Regions from separate parts of the Rhizobium sp. CNPSo 3670 genome, predicted to be linked through region 1. Evidence: riboswitches for the same ligand, from Rfam matches in the RefSeq annotation. Region 1 holds a riboswitch; each other region holds the start of a gene.
The links. A riboswitch is a leader RNA that binds a small molecule or an ion and turns the genes downstream of it on or off. The one in region 1 is predicted to bind cobalamin.
Positions count from the first base shown of each region.

Region 1 (4,734 bases):
TTCCAGCGAGATATCGGCCCTTGCCGTCTTCACGTCGGCGCGCATCAGCTTGTTCACGGTGAGATTGCGGATCCAGCCGACGTCGTGGGCGCTGCGGATGCTCTCGCCGCGCAGATGGAAACGCCATGTGGCGAAGGAGTAGCCGAAGGTCGAGCGCACGACGAGCGAGGAGGTGATGACGGCCGCAAGAACCAGTGCCGTGATCGGGAAATCGCCGGTGATTTCGAGCGCCAGAAAGGTCATCGTCAGCGGCCCGCCAATGACGGCGACCGCCAGGGAACTCATCCCGACCACAGCATAAATAACCGGCGTCAATGTCGCATCGGCAAAATAGGGGCCGCAATAAGCAAAGAGCTTGCCCAGCAGGGCGCCCATGAACAGCGAGGCGAAGAACAGACCACCCCTGAAGCCAGAACCGATCGAGATTGCCGAAGCCAGCGATTTCAGGAGAAAGAGACCGATCAGCGCCGGGATCGCCACGTCGCGGGACAAGTTGAGATGCAGCGCCCCGTGGCCGGCCGAAAGGACCTGCGGCGAGATCATCGCGAGAAGCCCGACGATGATGCCGCCGAGCGCCGGGCGAAAGGGCGGAGCGATCGAGCTTTTGCGCGCCACCTCCTCAATGAAGGCCACGCCCTGCATGAGGAGAATGCCAACGCCGGCGCAGAAGACGCCGAGCAGCAGCGCCGGGACATAATCGGCCGGCACGACCGAGCCGAAGCTGCCGATATCGATGGTGAAATCGCCCTCGGCAAGCAGCCTTGCGATGAGGGTCGAAACGAGGGCAGAGACCACAACCGGGGTTAACGATACGATGGTGTAGGTGCCGATGATCAGCTCGAAGGCGTAGAAGCCGCCCGTCAGCGGCGCGTTGAAGGCGGCGGCAATGGCGCCGGCCGCGCCGCAACCGACGAGGATGCGCAGGTCCGAGCGGCGCAGCTGCAGCTTCAGGCCGAATTTGGAGGCAATGCCGGCGGCGAGCTGGGTATAGCCGGCCTCCAGGCCGACGGAGGCGCCGAAGCCGTTGGAGATCAGGTTCTGTACGGCAACGATGATGCTATCGGTGAGGGAGAGGCGGCCGCCATGCAGAGCATTCGCCTCGATCGGGTCGACCATGGGTTTCTTGCGCCGTTTGGCGAGCACCAGGAGCAGCAGGCCGAGCAGGGCGCCGCCTATGACGGGGGCGGTGAGCAGCAGCATCTTGTCCTGGATTACCGACGCGCTCAGCCGTTCGCTGTCGGCGATGCCGAAAACAAGCTGGTGCAGTTCGCTGGAGACATAGCTCATGCCGGTCACGGCAAGGCCCGAGGCGATGCCGACGACGGCGCCGGCCAGGGACAGGCCGACTTCGCTGCGGCGCGTCAGGGCGCGCAGTCGCCCCGGATCGAAGAAAACACGCAGCGCGCTCAGGCGGCGCCGATCCAATTTCATAAGCATGGCTAGACAACTAGGCGAGGAGAGGCCGGGTCAAGGGCGGGGGTGCAGTCGCCTTGCAACGCAATTGCGGCGAAAAGCCGACGGTCACATCAAATATTCATGACGTAAGCCGCTGATAAAAGACGATATTTCCGGTGGGGTCAGTGGTGTTGGCCGGCCTTTCGCGCAGTCCAGCGGGAAGGCGGTGGCGAAGGTCGGTTGACTTCACCCGCCGGCTTGCCTAACCATCTGAGGAATAACGGATGGTTCCGGATCGGCATTTCGCCTTCCGGATGAAAAGGGAATGTGACGGGGCGGACCCACATCGGGCGCCTTCATCACAGCCGACCCCGCGACTGTAGAGCGGTCAGGGTCTTCCATCCGGCATCGGACCTCTTCCGGCCTAACCGCAATAGTGCAGGCGGGCGGGATGGGCGACATGCCGGAAAAGCCACTGGAAATGCATGGTGATCAACCGGGGTCGGACGCCTCTAACTCTACGAATCGTCCACCTTTTCACCGAGGCAGCCGGGAAGGCGAGGCAGATCCGCTGGCACGATCAGGGGCGACCGGGCTTCCGGTTCGCCCCCGATCGCCGCCGATAACCACGAGCCAGGAGACCTGCCTTCCGTGCCGGGCGAACAGCCCAAACCTGGGCAAGAGACCCGCTGCCAGCACGGAGGTTGTTTTGGCTGAAAGAACGAAGCTAGCGCCGCCTCTGGTGGTGCGTATGAGAGGTGCCGGTTCGTCGCCTTCAGGTTATGTCTGCGTATTACGCGCCTTCCTTTCCTCCCTCATTCCTGTGCTTGTCACAGGAATCCGGCCACGGCCCGTCCGCGCCGTGATTAATTATGCGCAGGCAACGAATGAGCCTTCCGTGCCCAAGGACTTGGGCACGCTGGATTCCTGTGACAAGCACAGGAATGAGGGAAGTGAATGGGGTGGCGCGGCTTTCCCAAGCAAAGTTTTGGCTACCGTGGCTCATAAAGTTAAAACTAGAACAAGCTGCAGCGGCACGCCTCCTCAGAGGAATATTCGGGCATGACCACCACGCTCATCCTCGGCGGGGCACGCTCCGGCAAATCCCGTTTCGCCGAAAATCTCGTTATGGCAAGCGGCCTCGAGCGCCACTATCTCGCCACCGGCCGTGCCTGGGACGAGGAGATGCAGAAGCGTATTGCCCAGCACAGGACCGATCGCGGCCCTTCCTGGATGACGCATGAGGAGCCGCTCGATCTTTTCGGCGTGCTTGCCGCCATCGATGGCGAGGGACGCATTGTGCTTGTCGATTGCCTGACGCTCTGGGTGACCAACCTGATGATGGCGGAGCGCGAGATGGCTGTGGAATTTGCCGCGCTCGCCGATTTCCTCCCCGGCGCCAAGGCGCAACTCGTCTTCGTTTCCAACGAGGTTGGTCTCGGCATCGTGCCTGACAATCGCATGGCGCGCGATTTTCGCGATCATGCCGGACGGCTGCACCAAACAATCGCGGCGAAGGCCGACGAGGTCTATTTCATCGCGGCCGGTCTGCCGCTGAAAATGAAGGGTTGAAGTTCCATGAACCAGCAGAAAATCCCCGCAACCGTCATCACCGGCTTCCTCGGCGCCGGCAAGACGACGATGATCCGCAACCTGCTCACCAATTCCGGCGGCAAAAAGATTGCGCTTATCATCAACGAGTTCGGCGATCTCGGTGTCGATGGCGAGGTCCTGAAGGGCTGCGGCGCGGAGAATTGCAGCGAGGACGACATTATCGAGCTCACCAATGGCTGCATCTGCTGCACCGTCGCCGACGATTTCATTCCAACGATGACGAAGCTGCTGGAGCGCGAACAGCGGCCCGACCATATCGTCATCGAAACCTCCGGCCTCGCCCTGCCGCAGCCGCTGGTCGCCGCCTTCAACTGGCCTGATATCCGCACCCAGGTGACCGTCGACGGCGTCATTACGGTCGTCGACAGTGCGGCCGTTGCCGCCGGCCGTTTCGCCGACGACCATGATGCAGTCGAGGCGGCGCGCAGCGAGGACGACTCGCTCGATCATGAGAGCCCGATCGAGGAGCTGTTCGAAGACCAGCTCACATGCGCCGATCTCATCGTGCTCAACAAGACCGACCTGATCGATGGCGATGGCCTTGACCGCGTGAAGAGCGAAGTCGCCTCCCGCATTGCCCGCAAGCCGGTCATGATCGAAGCCAGGAATGGCGAGGTGCCGGCAGGCGTGCTGCTCGGCCTCGGCATCGGCACGGAAGACGATATCGCCAACCGCAAGTCCCATCACGAGCTGGAGCACGAGGAGGGGGCGCCACACGACCACGACGAATTCGAAAGCTTCGTTGTCGAACTCGGCGCTGTTTCCGATCCGACGGGCTTTGTCGAGAAGCTGAAGGGCATCATCGCCGAGCATGATGTGCTGCGCCTCAAAGGCTTCATCGACGTCTCGGGCAAGCCCATGCGCCTGCAACTGCAGGCCGTCGGCAGCCGCATCGACCAGTATTTCGACCGCGCCTGGGCAGCGGACGAGGCGCGCCGCACGCGCCTCGTCGTCATCGGCTTGCATGAAATGAACGAGGACGCGGTACGCAAGACGATCGAAGCGCTCGTTCAGGGATAATCGATGCATCTGCTTCTTGCCCAGCAGGGAACGATCAGCGACGGCGAGGAGGCGATCGACCTCGGCCAGTCGCCCGGCGATATACTGTTTCTTTCGGCTGCCGACACCGAACTCGCCGCGATTGCTGCCGCCTATCACGAGTGTGAAGGGATGCCGCATTCGCTGAGGCTCGCGAATCTGATGAGCCTCAAGCATCCAATGTCGGTCGATACCTATGTCGAGCGAACGGCCCGGCACGCCAAGTTGATCGTCGTGCGTGCGCTCGGCGGCGCCAGCTATTTCCATTATGCGCTGGAGGCGCTGCACGCCGTTGCTGCCCGGAATGGCGTGAAAATTGCGGTATTGCCTGGCGATGCCAAGCCGGATGCCGGGCTGGTTCCTTTCTCCAATGTTGACCTCGACGATCTCAACGGGCTGTGGGCCTACCTGATCGAAGGCGGCGACACCAATGCGCGGGATTTTCTCGCCTATGCTTCGGCGATGCTGTCAGGGGCGGAGAAGCCGGCGCCGGCAGTGCCGCTGATGAAGGCGGGCATCTGGTGGCCGGGGCGAGGGGCGATCGGGGTCGAGGAGTGGCGGCGGGTCGTCGGTTCGCATGTCGCGCCAACGTCGTCCGTCAAGCGTGGGACACCAAGCTCGACAGAAGAGATGGAATTCGAACCCACGTCCCCCATCGTCGCCATCAGCTTCTACCGTGCCCTGGTC
Region 1 covers NZ_JBXSOL010000016.1:73,939-78,672, forward strand. Annotated here, with positions in the region: gene AC13QO_RS18190 (chloride channel protein) at 1-1,437, opposite strand, end outside; cobalamin riboswitch at 1,664-2,059, shown strand; gene cobU (bifunctional adenosylcobinamide kinase/adenosylcobinamide-phosphate guanylyltransferase) at 2,458-2,967, shown strand; gene cobW (cobalamin biosynthesis protein CobW) at 2,974-4,029, shown strand; gene cobN (cobaltochelatase subunit CobN) at 4,033-4,734, shown strand, end outside.

Region 2 (4,734 bases), on a different contig from region 1:
CAGATCTGGCGCATCCATCCGGATGGCACAGGCCTCGAACAGGTGACGTCGGACAATCAGGGGAACTGGTTCGCCCATCCGTCGCCCAAAAACGACAAGGTGCTGATCCTGTCCTACGATCCTTCCGTCTTCGACCATCCGCGCGATCTCGACGTGCGGCTGCGGCTGATGGATATGGACGGCGGCAACCTGAAGACGCTGTTCGAGCTTTTCGGCGGGCAGGGCACGATCAACGTGCCCTGCTGGTCACCTGATGGTGACGAGTTTGCCTATGTCAGGTATTTTCCGGCGGCCTAAGCCGCTGCCGCTCGGCGCCGCCTGCGAGCGGCGTCCGCCAGATCTTCCAGCACACTCACCGACATCTCCCAGTCAATGCAGCCATCGGTGATGGACTGGCCGTAGACCAGCGGCTTGCCGGGAACGAGATCCTGGCGGCCGGCAACGAGGCTGCTTTCGATCATCATGCCCTTGATGTGGTGATTGCCCGCGGAGATCTGTCCCGCGACGTCCTTGACAACCCGTGGCTGGTTCATCGGATCTTTGCTGCTGTTGGCATGGCTGGCGTCGATGAGCATGCGCGGGGTGACCCCGAGTTTCAGGCATTCCGCTGTGACGGCTCCGACATCGGCCGCCTCATAATTCGGCCGCTTGCCGCCGCGCAGAATGATGTGGCAGTCTTCATTCCCCTTCGTCGAAGCGATTGCCGCCTGTCCGTCCTTGGTGACGGCCGGGAAGTGGTGCGGCTGCGAAGCGGCCAGGATCGCGTCGATCGCGACGCGAGCGCCTCCGTCGGTGCCGTTCTTGAAGCCGATCGGGCAGGAGAGGCCGGAGGCGAGCTGGCGATGGATCTGGCTCTCGGTCGTGCGGGCGCCGATCGCACCCCAGCTGACGAGATCGGCAATGTATTGCGGTGTGATCGTCTCGAGGAATTCGACACCCGCCGGAAGGCCCATCGCGTTGACGTCGAGCAGCAGGCGCCTGGCAATTCTCAGCCCTTCCTCGATACGGTAGCTGCCATCGAGATGCGGGTCGTTCATCAAGCCCTTCCAGCCGACTGTGGTGCGGGGCTTTTCGAAATAGACGCGCATGACGATTTCCAGATCACTGGAGAAGCGCTGTCGCTGCTCGGCCAGCCGCGCGGCATATTCGCGTGCAGCAACCGGATCGTGGATGGAGCAGGGGCCGATGACGACGATCAGGCGGTCGTCTTCACCCTTGAGAATCTGGTGGATGGCATTGCGGTTGCTGGTCACCGTCTCGCTGACTGAAGCGGTTCGGGGAATTTCCGCGATGATATCGGCGGGTCTGGTCAGCGGGGTGATCTCGAGAATACGCAGATCATTGATGGTGTCGGGCAAGGCATGGCTCCTGTTTGGTCATACCGTGCGGAACAGAAAAGCCGCCAGGTAGACTAGCGGCTGTTCGGGTTGTCGTCGCGTTGAATTCAGTTACGCACAGACCCGCATCCGCTGGAAGCAGCGGTACGAATAAAATCGCGAGGAGGCGTAGGCTGAAGTCGTCGACATTGCGCGTATGTAGCGTCGCGGCCGCTCATTGTCACGCAAAATCTGCGAGGCGAAATCACGGGTTCGCCTCTTTGAGGCTGACGTGCCGACGCTTGCCTCCGTTCCGATTTCCTGAAATAGATGCGCCGTCAGGTGCCCGCCCTCGAGGCGGGAGAATCGGGAATCCGGTGCAAGGCCGGAACGTGCCCAACGCTGTAAGGCCGACGTCTGCCGCTTCATCACGCCACTGGCTTTGCCGGGAAGGCTGCGGCAGATGGATGAAGCCAAGTCAGAAGACCGGCCTGGCGCGATAGACCCAACCCGCGCGGACGGCGGGCGGTTGCGTTGTTGGGGATTTGACGATGCGACCCTTTGATGCGGATGCCCTTTCGGCGGTGTCCGGTTTTTCGCCGGCCGAGCGCGAAGCCGTGTATCACGCGATCATGACGCGGCGTGACGTGCGCAGCCAGTTCCTGCCCGATCCCTTGCCCGACGATGTCGTGGCACGGCTCTTGACTGCCGCCCATCATGCGCCCTCGGTCGGCTTCATGCAGCCGTGGAATTTCGTCCTGGTGAAAAGCGAAGCCGTGCGAGCACGCGTAAGGGATGCCTTTGCGAATGCGAATGAGGAGGCGGCACTGATGTTCGAGGGCGAACGCCGGCAGACCTATCGCTCCCTGAAGCTGGAAGGCATCGTCGAGGCGCCGCTCGGCATATGCGTGACATGCGATCCCACCCGCGGCGGCAGCGTCGTGCTGGGGCGGACGCACAATCCGCGGATGGATTCCTATTCGACCGTTTGCGCTATCCAGAATCTCTGGCTTGCCGCCCGCGCCGAAGGGGTCGGCATCGGCTGGGTCAGCATCTTTCGCGAAGGCGACCTGAAAACAATTCTTGGCATACCGGAGCATATCGAGGTGGTCGCCTGGCTCTGCGCCGGCTTTGTCGACCGTCTTTATGACGAACCGGAACTTTCGGTCAAAGGTTGGCGGCAGCGGCTGCCGCTCGAGGAACTCGTTTTCCACGACGGATGGGGACGCAACGACCCGTAGCAATTACTGCTGCTGTGGTTGCGGCCCCGGCGTCGCCGGATTGGCAAGGTCGATCGAGCCCTGGTCGCCGGCAAGGAATTGCGGGCCGACCTGACGAACCTTGTTCTGCGTGGGGTCGTAGGGACGTTCGGCAACGGATGGCTGCGGCGGGGCTGATGCTGCCGCAGTATCTTTCGTCGGCGGTTTAGTGCGGACCGTCGTTATCGAGCCCTGCTCCGGCGGTTCGCTCAGGGCCTGCTTGCCGCGCATCTCCTCGTAATAGGCGGTGAGATTGCAGGCGCAGGAATTTTTCTCGCCAGGCGCGCGGTTCTTGTAGACAAAAGCGTTCTTCATGGCGCTATAGGGCGCGCCCGTTGCGACCGAGATCATGTTCGAGGAGTCGGTGCTGGTCACGTCGCGATAGAAGAGCTCGGTTTCAATGCCGGGGCACATCTTGGCGCAGGTCTGGGCATCGCGGCCGAAATCCACCGAAGTGGTATTTGAGCTGATCGGGAAGAAGCCACCGTCGCAGCTGCGCACGCAGATGGTGCTGATCGGTGAAAACATTTCGGCCCTCGGCAGGCCGTAACGCAGATCGGTCTCTTCACCGCCGCCGAGCGGAATGAAGGTATCGGTGCGCATCGCCTGTTCCTCGACACTCGGGGCGGGGTCGTCTGCGCTACGCTCGGTCGGGGCATAGAAATTGTCGCTGTTGCAGCCGTTGCGTTCGAGTGCCGCCGTCAATTCTCGGCGCGCGTCGTCAGTGCCGTCGCCCTGGTTGCGCAGTTCGTCGCGGCGCTCCTGGAGATAACGGATATTGTCGATCATCCGGGCTTCGGCGTCAGAGAGTTCGGCGCAAAAATCGGCGTTGTCACTGCCAATCACGACCATGCTGCCGGAAGTGCATCCGTTATTGCGCAGATCGTTGCGGACCTTGCGCAGCTCGAGGTTCTGCTCGGCCATGGCATTTGCATATTGGCGCGCTTCCGGCCCGTTATTGCTACCGATCGATCGTGGCAGGTCGGCAAGGCGACCGCGCAAGTCGTTGCAAATAGCGCTGGTCTGTGCGGCGGCCGGTGATGCCAGCGCAAGCATAAGAGCAAGAGACAGATTTCGGCGTTTCACGGCGTCGTCCGGGAATGAGAAAATGTCGATCGGTCAAAGGTGGCGTCCATCCGCCGTACCTTGTCTCTTAACGTGTTTCTCTTAATAAGCTTGGATGAATTCCTAGCGCATTTTCGAGATTTTAGCCAGAAGATGTGGGTAATCTTCCGTTAGGTAAGTAGAACAGCATTGCACCCGGAGGCGGACACAGCAGCCGTCAACAGCAGTTCCCTTCTTCATACGAATTGTTATTCTTGGCGCTCGTTCCCGCGGGGAGTTGGTTTCACTGAGGATAAAGCGATGCGCTACATGCTGATGCTGCATGCGGACGAAACTGCCGGGAAGTCCATAGCGCCTGAGGACATGGGGCGCTTCATGGAGCAGATGCATGCCTATCAACAAGCGCTGGAGAAGGCGGCAGCATTTGTCTCCAGCAATGCGCTCGTCAGTTCCTCTGAGGCCAGTCTCGTTCGTGCTCAAGGAAACGAGGTCAGCGTTTTGGACGGCCCTTATGCCGATGTTCGCGAACAGTTCGGTGGGTACTTTATCATCGACGTCGCCGATATGGACGAGGCCAACAAATGGGCGGCACGCTGTCCTGCCGCGACCTGGGGAACGGTTGAGGTTCGTCGCATCAGGGATGCGTCGGAATATGCGGGATGACGGTTTCTGGTTCCAGCGTTGCCCGAGGTGTAGCAGAGCGGGTGGCGCGCGAGAGCTATGGACGACTCGTCGCTTACCTTGGCGGGCGTTTGGGTGATATCGCGTCCGCGGAGGATGCGCTCGCGACGGCTTTCCTCACGGCTCTCGCAAAATGGCCTGTCGATGGCGTGCCCGACAACCCCGATGCCTGGCTGTTGACCATCGCGCGCAGGCGCAAACTCGATGACTGGCGCAAAGACAAAGTGAAGGCGAAGAGCGCCGATCATCTTGCCCTCGTTACCGAGGAACTCTCGGCCGCGGCGGAAATGGACGAGGAGATTGCGGACAGGCGACTAGCGCTCATGTTTGCCTGCGCACATCCTGGCATCGATGCGTCGGCGCGAACGCCGCTGATCCTCCAGACCGTGCTAGGCCTGACCGCTGCGGACATC
Region 2 covers NZ_JBXSOL010000004.1:224,119-228,852, reverse strand. Annotated here, with positions in the region: gene AC13QO_RS05840 (TolB family protein) at 1-297, shown strand, start outside; gene AC13QO_RS05835 (3-deoxy-7-phosphoheptulonate synthase) at 294-1,358, opposite strand; cobalamin riboswitch at 1,640-1,825, shown strand; gene bluB (5,6-dimethylbenzimidazole synthase) at 1,868-2,557, shown strand; gene AC13QO_RS05825 (DUF2865 domain-containing protein) at 2,561-3,661, opposite strand; gene AC13QO_RS05820 (YciI family protein) at 3,941-4,303, shown strand; gene AC13QO_RS05815 (RNA polymerase sigma factor) at 4,300-4,734, shown strand, end outside.
Region 2: it holds a riboswitch for cobalamin, as region 1 does, so the genes downstream of both, bluB (5,6-dimethylbenzimidazole synthase) here and cobU (bifunctional adenosylcobinamide kinase/adenosylcobinamide-phosphate guanylyltransferase) in region 1, are expected to answer to the same signal.

Region 3 (4,734 bases), on a different contig from region 1:
CTTGAAGCTTACACCACGCTCGACCGCCAGACGATTGGAGGCACGCAGCGCGTGGTAGGTCACCGCATAGAAATAGATATTGGTGAAATCGACGCCTTCCTCAGAGCCATAGAAGATGCGTTCGCGGGCGAGGTATCCGTGCAGGTTCATCTGCCCGAGGCCGATCGCATGGCTCTCGTCATTGCCTTTCTCGATCGAAGGAACTGAGGAGATATGGCTCATATCGGACACCGCTGTCAGCGCCCGGATCGAGGTCTCGATCGTCTTGCCGAAGTCGGTCGAATCCATCGCCGCAGCAATGTTCAGGGAGCCGAGATTGCAGGAAATATCCTTGCCGAGATGCTTGTAGGAAAGGTCGTCATAATAGTCGCTCGCCTCGCTCACCTGCAGGATCTCCGAGCATAGGTTGCTCATGGAGATGCGCCCGGCAATCGGGTTCGAGCGGTTCACCGTGTCCTCGAACATGATGTAGGGGTAGCCGCTTTCGAACTGGATTTCGGCGATCACCTGGAAGAATTCGCGCGCCTTGATCTTCTTCTTCGAGATGCGGGCGTCCGCCACCATTTCCCGGTACTTCTCCGTCACCGAAATCTCGGTGAAAGGCACGCCGTAGACCCGTTCCACGTCGTAGGGCGAGAACAGGTACATGTCCTCATTGTTCTTGGCGAGTTCGAAGGTGATGTCGGGCACGACAACGCCGAGCGACAGCGTCTTGATGCGGATTTTCTCATCGGCGTTTTCACGCTTGGTGTCGAGAAAGCGCATGATATCGGGATGATGGGCGTTCAGATAAACCGCACCCGCCCCCTGCCGCGCACCGAGCTGATTGGCATAGGAGAAGCTGTCTTCCAGGAGCTTCATGACGGGGATGATGCCGGAGGACTGGTTTTCGATCTGCTTGATCGGCGCGCCCGCCTCGCGGATATTGGTCAGCGACAGGGCCACGCCGCCGCCGCGTTTCGACAACTGCAGCGCCGAATTGATCGACCGGCCGATCGATTCCATGTTGTCCTCGACGCGCAGCAGGAAACAGGAAACGAGTTCGCCGCGCTGCTTCTTGCCGGCATTGAGGAAGGTGGGCGTTGCCGGCTGGAAGCGGCCGGAAATGATCTCGTCGACTATGTCGCGAGCAAGGGCCTCATCGCCGCGCGCCAAAGCCAGCGCCACCATGCAGATGCGGTCTTCGTAGCGCTCGAGATATCGCTTTCCGTCGAAGGTCTTCAGCGTATAGCTGGTGTAATATTTGAAAGCCCCGAGGAAGGTAGGAAACCGGAATTTCCTGGCATAGGCCTGATCGAACAGGTCGCGGACGAAATTGAAGGAATACTGGTCGAGAACCTCCTGCTCGTAATAGCCCTCCGTGACGAGGTAATCGAGCTTTTCCCGAAGATTGTGAAAGAACACGGTGTTCTGGTTCACATGCTGCAGGAAATATTGCCTGGCCGCCATGCGATCCTTGTCGAGCTGGATCTTTCCCTCGTCGTCGTAGAGGTTCAGCATCGCGTTCAGTGCATGATAGTCGAGTGTTTCGGCCGCTTTCAGCGGTTTTGCGCCCGCGTCCCGCGTCAGATGTGTTCCCGTGTCCAAAATCGTCCCATCCCGTCTTTGACATTGGCGATATCCTCGGCAGTTCCCAGGAGCTCGAACCTGTAGAGGTACGGCACCTGGCACTTCTTCGAGATGACATCGCCGGCGAGGCCATAGGTCTCGCCGAAATTGCTGTTGCCCGCAGCAATCACGCCGCGGATGTTGGAGCGGTTTTCCGCCTCGTTGAGGAAGCGGATCACCTGCTCGGGCACGGCCCCTTTACCGCCGTTTCCGCAATAGGTAGGCGAGATCAGCACATAGGGTTCGCGAATGTGGATGGCCTCAGCGCCGAGGGGGATGCGCGCCGCGCGCAATCCCAGCTTCTCGACGAAACGATGGGTGTTCCCGGATCGGCTGGAATAATAGACGATCAGCCCCACCGCTTTTCTCCGGTCAGGAGAGCGCGCTGATCATGTCGGGGCGGAAGCCCGCCCAATGCTGCTCGCCGGCAACGACGACCGGAACCTGCATGTAGCCCATGCCACGCACGCGATCGAGCGCTTCGGCATCCTCGGAAATATCGACGATCTCATAATCCACGCCAAGGCGATCGAGGGCGCGGTAAGTGGCCGTGCATTGGACACAGGCCGGCTTGCTGTAAACGGTAACGCTCATCATGTTCCTCGTGAAGTCAATGAATTCAGGACGCAGGACTGGGATCGGGCGCCATGCGGCGTCCGGGGAAATGCTTGATAGTGATCTGGCAAGGTTGGCGCTTTAAACGCCTGACTTGGTCCCTCGCAGGATGTGCGCGGGCGCCGGCCTTGATGCTCTCGACATGACTTCAAACCCCGAAGTGCTCATGCGGTCGTTCGGGGCAGCGCAACAGCCGCGGATCATTCCGCTGCATGCACGCGACCTTCCGGACACCCCGCCCGTGGACGTTTCATTCAAGGCAGGTCTCCTGGCTCACGGGTCGAAGCACCTGCCCAGCCTTCCCGAGGTATCATGCCCCAGTGACCCGAAATCGGACAGTTGCTCTCCGCTCACAGTTGCGGGGGCAGCTCCGGCCTTGCCCCACCCTCATGGCGAGACGCACCGTATTCCCGTCTTAGCCCACGATCCTCACGAATCGAAGGAACCTTGAACACTAGATATAGTACGCGAATCGAAATTCACGTCAACGGATGGTTTGTGCGTTGCGTTACGGCAGGTTTGAAATTACTGCGTTCCTGTGAAAAACATGGATAATGAAGGCTTAAACAAAACGAACTGTGGAGAAGGCCTGAACGACGAGAGCCGGCCTGTAGCCGGCTCTGCGGTTTTCGATTCCGGATCGGCCCTAATCGGCGCTCCGAAGAGGAAAGGATTTATTCCTCTACGCGGAGCAGCCTGAGCGCGTTGATCGTAACCAGCACGGTGGCTCCGGTATCGGCGAGAATCGCCGGCCAGAGCCCGGTGATCCCGATGATCGTGGTCACCAGGAAGACAGCCTTCAGCCCGAGTGCAATGGTGATATTCTCGAGGATATTGCGCATCGTCCGCTGCGAAAGCGCGATCATTCGCGCCACGTCGCCAACGCGCCCGTGCAGCACGGCGGCATCGGCCGTCTCCAGCGCCACATCGGTGCCGCCGCCCATGGCGATACCGATGTCGGCGGCGGCGAGCGCCGGCGCGTCGTTGATGCCGTCGCCGACCTTGGCGACTATGAAGCCCTTGCGCTTCAATTCGCCGACGACCCGCTGCTTGTCCTCGGGCATCATCTCGCCCCGCCAGTCGATGCCGAGCATGTCTGCGACGGCTGCCGCCGTCCGCTTGTTGTCGCCGGTCAGCATCATCGCCTTGACCCCGGCCGATTTGAGCGCCGAGAGCCCGGCCGCGGCGTCCTCGCGCGGCTCGTCGCGCATGGCGATCAGGCCGGCCGCAGCGCCATTGACGAGCAGCACCGACACGCTCTTGCCCTCATCATTGAGCCCTGCAATACGCGCCTCCTGTTCCGCGTCAAGTGCCGCCCGCTCGCGGGCGGCGGGCGGCGACAAGAGATCAACTGCCTCGCCGCCGATTTTGCCGGTGACACCCTTGCCCGGCAGCGCTTCCAGCTCGAAGGCGGGTGGCACGGGCACGCTGTCCGCCTTGGCGCGGTGGAGAATCGCCTGTGCCAGGGGATGGCTGGAGCCCTGCTCGAGCACCGCCGCGCGCGACAGGAGCTGCGCCTCACCCAATCCAAAGGAAAGGATGTCGGTCACCCGAGGCTTGCCTTCCGTCAGCGTGCCCGTCTTGTCGAAGGCGACCATCGTCACCTTGCCGAGCGTCTCCAGGACCGCACCGCCCTTCATCAGCAGCCCGCGCCTCGCGCCCGCCGACAGCGAAGCCGCGATCGCCGCCGGCGTCGAGATGACGAGGGCGCAAGGGCAGCCGATCAGCAGGATGGCAAGACCCTTGTAGATCCACTCACTCCACGCGCCGCCGAAGAACAGCGGCGGAACGACCGCGACCAGCGCGGCAACGACGACCACACCCGGCGTGTAGTAGCGCGAAAACCGCTCGATGAAGCGCTCCGTCGGCGCCTTCGATTCCTGCGCTTCTTCCACCAGCTTGACGACGCGGGCGATGGTATTGTCGGCAGCAGCCGCCGTGACGCGAACCCTCAGCACCGCATCGCCATTGACCGTACCGGCATAGACCACGGCGTCGACGCCCTTGCGCACCGGCGTGCTCTCGCCCGTCACCGGAGCCTCGTCGATCGCGCTCTCGCCTGATACGATGACGCCGTCGGCAGAGATGCGATCGCCGGGGCGAACCATGATAACCGTGCCGACGGCAAGGCTTTCAGCCGGCACCTCTCGCTTCTGCCCATTGTCTTCGAGCAGCGCAGTCTTCGGCACCAGGGCCGTCAGCGATTGTATGCTTTCACGCGCCTTGCCCGCCGCCACGCCTTCGAGCAACTCGCCGACGAGAAACAGGAATACGACCGTTGCCGCTTCCTCGCCGGCATTGATGATAACAGCGCCGACGGCGGCGATCGTCATCAGCATCTCGATCGAAAACGGCGTGCCGGAGAGAGCCGCCATGACGGCGCGGCGCGCGATCGGCACCAGGCCGACCAGGATGGCGACGATGAAGGCATAGGATGCGATCGCCGGCACGAGATGGCCGACGGCATAGGCGGCAATCAGCGCCGTACCCGAGAAGATGGTCAGCCGGCCC
Region 3 covers NZ_JBXSOL010000048.1:6,546-11,279, forward strand. Annotated here, with positions in the region: gene nrdE (class 1b ribonucleoside-diphosphate reductase subunit alpha) at 1-1,587, opposite strand, end outside; gene nrdI (class Ib ribonucleoside-diphosphate reductase assembly flavoprotein NrdI) at 1,566-1,967, opposite strand; gene nrdH (glutaredoxin-like protein NrdH) at 1,981-2,202, opposite strand; cobalamin riboswitch at 2,465-2,688, opposite strand; gene AC13QO_RS27660 (heavy metal translocating P-type ATPase) at 2,898-4,734, opposite strand, start outside.
Region 3: it holds a riboswitch for cobalamin, as region 1 does, so the genes downstream of both, nrdH (glutaredoxin-like protein NrdH) here and cobU (bifunctional adenosylcobinamide kinase/adenosylcobinamide-phosphate guanylyltransferase) in region 1, are expected to answer to the same signal.

Region 4 (4,734 bases), on a different contig from region 1:
GTCAGGAGGAGGTCAGTGGATGACATGTCTTCAGAGACTCCGCACAGCCGTCACGATGACCGAACTTAGCGCCGAAACTCCCGCCGGAAAGGCATGGCCGCCCGAGCGCCACATGTTGACGGTGCGTGGCAGCCTTGGGGCAGTTTTGTCGAATTACGCGAGGGTCAGGCGGTTGACGCCAGATTGGCGTTGCGATCGCGGATGAAGATGCTCGCCTCGGCGGCGGGCATCGCCTTACCGAAAAGATAGCCTTGGCCGATGTCGCAGCCGAGCTGCAGCAGGAAGGCAAGCTGGCCATGCTCCTCGACACCTTCTGCAGTCGTCTTGATGTTCAGGCTTCTGCTGAGGCCAAGCATGGCGCGGACGATTTTTTCCTGCCGTTCGTCATCGCGATAGGTGGCGATGAAGCTCTTGTCGATCTTGATCTTGTCGAAGCGGTAGCGGGCGAGCTGGGCAAGGCTCGAATAGCCCGTGCCGAAATCGTCGAGAGCGATCTGGATGCCGGCCGCATGCAGCTCTTCGAGAATGATGGCGGCGATAGCGGGATCCTGGATCAGCGCGTTTTCGGTGATCTCAATCTCCAAGCGTTGCGGCGGCAGCCGACTTGCTGAAAGGACCTTGAGGATGCGGGAGGCCAGCAGCCTGTCTTCCATCTGCACCGGCGACACATTGAAGGACAACGTGACATGCGCTGGCCAAGTGAGCGCATCGCCGCAGGCCTGCGCAAGGAGATCCTCGAACAGGGCGGTGATCATCCCGGTTTCCTCGGCAATGTCGATGAAAACAGGCGGCGGAATATTGATACCATCCTCGCCGACCCAGCGCGCGAGGGCTTCGAAACCGCAAAGCTGGCCGGTTTTCAAATCAATCAAAGGTTGATAGAAAGGCATGATCGCCTTGTCGGCGATTGCCGCGCGCAGCCTGCTTTCCAGAGAGGCACGTTCCGTTACCTTGTCCTGCATCGAAGCTTCGAAGACGAGATAATGGTTGGGGCCGCGTGATTTGGCCTCATACATGGCGAGATCCGCACGGTGGGCGGCGTCTTCCAGCGGCTCGCTGCCCTCAAGCCAGCGATCGTAGCCGACGCTGGCGCCGACTTCGACGGCAAAGCCATCGATATGGATCGGCCGGGTGACTGCCTGGATCAGCAACTTGGCGAAACGCTCCTCGCGCTCTGCCGTCAGGGAAAAGGCGACGATGATGAATTCGTCACCGCCGAAGCGGTAAACGCAATCCGCGTTGCCAAGCGCGCAGATGCGTCTGGCAACTTCGACCAGCAACACGTCGCCGCCCTTGTGGCCGACGAGATCGTTGACTTTTTTGAAGCCGTCGAGGTCGACGGAGAAGATCGTGACGTTGTCGTCCCATTCCTCGATCTCGCCCTCGTCGCTTCCGACCGGCCGTGAGAGGATTTTGCGCTCGAAGGCGTAGCGGTTCGGCAGCTTGGTCAGATGGTCGTGGGTTGCCGTCCAATCGGCCTTTGCCTGTTCGGTGGCGCGCAGCTCCATTTCCTTGCGCAGGTCGGCGATGCGCAGCACCGAATAGATGAAGCTCATCGCGCCAGCGATGCCGAGAGCCAGCACGAGCTTATCCGCCCCGTACTCGCCGAAACCGGTCATGAAGGAGACGAGGCGGTCGTCGAAGTGCAGCACCGTGCCGAGGATCCAGAGGGTTACTCCGAAAACCACAACCGACACGCATTGCCTTCCGGCCCTGCTTCGGAAAAACGCAGGCATTATCGCATTCTCCATCTCCACCCTCTGCCGGACTATCAGGAAAATCTGAAATGTTCGTTGAAACCATAAGGCGAATTGTTGGAGGTGGCAGCCCGTCCGTTGCGGTGCTGTCGGGACGTCGGCTGCGCTACGGCGTTTCGCTGGTGCTGCTTCGAAGACTAGAGATTGTCCGGATTCAAGACGAGGGGAGCCTCACGAAAGAACGAGGGCGAGCGTGCTGTCGCATCGCTCGCCCTGTCTCGCTCTTCAGGCGGTGACGATCAGCAGCGGAACGCTGACGACCAGACCGACCATAACTAAGGTGAACGTCACGACCCTCATCAAGCGCAGGCGCCGCGTACGCTCCCCACTCCAATCATATGCCATAGCTTCCGTCTCCTTGGGACAAGGAAGTAGTCCCGGTCAGACCCGGTTCAATAGAGATGACGCGATTTGCTTGCGTAAGGCTGGATAGTATGAGGGATGTCTAATTCTCTAGAGGCGCAGCGACCAGCGCTGTCCATTGCTGGTCATCCGAACGACCACCAGCGGCTCGACGTCGACGAGCCAGAAGGAGGGGAGGGGAGCCTGAAGCACATGCGCAATCGCTGTTCTTATAATCGATGCGTGGGTGACGGCTATCACATGACCGCCGAGCGTGGATTGTTCATCCATCCAGCCGGCGACGCGCGTCCGCAGACCGAGAAAACTGTCGCCGCCATGTGGGGCGGCTTCCGGATCGCTCATCCAAGCCATGAGGTTCTCCGGCTCTTCGGTGCCGATTGCCGCAATCGGCCTGCCGGCCCAGCGGCCATTGTCGCAGTCGGCAAGCCGCTGTTCTATTTGAGCGTCGAGACCGAGGGCTGTAGCGGTCTGGCGGGCACGCAAAGCCGGGCTAGTGACGATCCGGTCGGCCCGAGGCAGGGCGGTCATCCGGCCGGCTTCTTCAGCGGCCTTGTCTTCCAGCGGCTCATCCAGCGGGAACAGGGCCTTGCGGCTTGCCGCCGTGGCGCCGTGACAGATCCAGGTGAGGCGGGTATTCACGGTTGTTCCGATCATCGCAATATGGTGGGGACGACCCTTCGACGGCGTCTCGAAGTTTCGTTGACAGTCTCTTCGGCGTCCAGATATAACCGTGCTGTTGCGGGTTTGGAAGCCGGTGGAAATCCGGCGCGGTCGCGCCACTGTGACCAGCGTGTCGAAGTTCTTTACGCTGGAAGTCAGACCCTGCCGCACAACACTCTTTCGACTGAACGCGTCATTCCGGAGGGATACATGTCTGACACCACTTTCGCGCCCGTTGCGGCACCGGCGCCAATCCCTGTAGGGGAAATCCTGCCCTGGGCGGTTTTCGGCGGCCTGCTGATGCTCATCGTTCTTTATTTCGTCGGCACCGAGGAAGGCGCGATGGCGCTGTTCAACGGCATGTATGTGCACGAATTCGTGCATGACGGCCGCCATCTGCTCGGCTTTCCCTGCCACTAAAGCGCATCGCGATCTTTCAGATTCGCTTCTCGCGCTTTAGGTCTTTGTTTACACATGTCGTTGTCGCAAAACCGCTGCACACTTTTGCGCGACATGCTTAGGGGGAATACTGACATGGTTGGAAAGCTTCTGCTTCGCGGCATGCTCGCGGGCCTGATTGCTGGCATCCTCGTTTTCGCTTTCGCCCATATCTTCGGCGAGCCGCTGGTTGATGCGGCAATCGCCTTCGAGGAGGCGAGCGCTGAGGCGGCGGGCGAAGCTGCCGAACCTGAAATCGTCAGCCGGGCCACGCAGGCTGGTCTCGGCCTTTTCACCGGCGTCATGGCCTACAGTATCGCCGTCGGCGGGCTCTTTTCGCTCGCCTTCGCCTTCGTACATGGCCGCTTCAGCAGCCTCTCGGCGCGCGGCACCTCGGCCGTCATCGCCATTGCCGCCTTCGTGGCAGTGGTGCTTGTTCCCGGAATCAAATATCCGGCCACCCCCCCGGCGGTCGGCAATCCCGAAACGATCGGCGTCAGGACCGAGCTGTTCTTCCTGATGATTGTCGTTTCGCTCGCCTCGCTGGTTGCCGCGATCGCGCTGTCGCGCCGCCTTGGCGAGCGCTTCGGTCTCTGGAACGGCGCGATCATCGCCGGCATCGCCTATCTCGTCTTCATCGGCTTCGTGCTTTATCTGTTGCCGCCGATCAACGAGGTGCCCGAGAATTTCTCGGCGATGGTACTCTGGCGGTTCCGCACCACCTCGCTCGGCATGCATGCAATCCTTTGGGCAACGCTCGGTCTGGTTTTCGGAGCGCTGGCAGAAAGGGGTCTTGCCGCCAAGAGTGGACTGCGGCCGGCGTTCCGGTGATGCGGCATATCGGAAGGTTTGCCTTTCTCGGTCTCATCGCGAGCCTGTTGCCAATGTTTATCGGAAATGCTTTCGGCCATGGGAGCAGCTCTGGCGGCTCCGATACCGGGCTCGATATTCCGGCAATTTCCCACGGCGAGATGGCGATCATTTCGGAGTATCGCAGCAGCATCAGCATGCTGGCGTCACGGGCTGCCGATACGAACGAATCGTTCCGGCGTGTCCTGAACTACGCCGAAATCCAGTATTCCTATTGCGTCTGGGGTCGGATGCCCGGCAGCGTGACGGACGAGGAGAGCCCGTTCAACGAATGCGCCCATGCCTATCTCGCGGCGACGAAAGCCGTGCTGCTGGCGATGCGTGAGATGCCGCGGGAGGCAACCGCGGCGGGCGAAATCATCTCGGCCATCGACGCCGAGATGGCGGGTCGCGGGCTTGCCTTTATTACCTGCCAGTTCAGCGGCGAGGCATTCAATACCGCCAATATCGTCAAGCCGAGCTGGAGCAAGGTGCCGCTGCATCCTGCCAGCATGGCGTCTCTGACGGCGTTGGCCGCCATGTTGGGGCTTGCCATCCTGACGCTTCGCCGTTTCCTGCGGCCGAAGGCTCAGTCGTCGGAATAGCGCTGCTCGCGCCACGGATCGCCATACATATGGTAGCCGTTCTTTTCCCAGAAGCCGGCCTC
Region 4 covers NZ_JBXSOL010000028.1:21,744-26,477, reverse strand. Annotated here, with positions in the region: gene AC13QO_RS23930 (acetate/propionate family kinase) at 1-26, opposite strand, end outside; gene AC13QO_RS23925 (putative bifunctional diguanylate cyclase/phosphodiesterase) at 165-1,736, opposite strand; gene AC13QO_RS23920 (histidine phosphatase family protein) at 2,211-2,759, opposite strand; adenosylcobalamin (AdoCbl) riboswitch at 2,838-2,988, shown strand; gene AC13QO_RS23915 (CbtB domain-containing protein) at 2,991-3,200, shown strand; gene AC13QO_RS23910 (CbtA family protein) at 3,315-4,049, shown strand; gene AC13QO_RS23905 (hypothetical protein) at 4,103-4,672, shown strand; gene AC13QO_RS23900 (sulfite oxidase-like oxidoreductase) at 4,657-4,734, opposite strand, start outside.
Region 4: it holds a riboswitch for cobalamin, as region 1 does, so the genes downstream of both, AC13QO_RS23915 (CbtB domain-containing protein) here and cobU (bifunctional adenosylcobinamide kinase/adenosylcobinamide-phosphate guanylyltransferase) in region 1, are expected to answer to the same signal.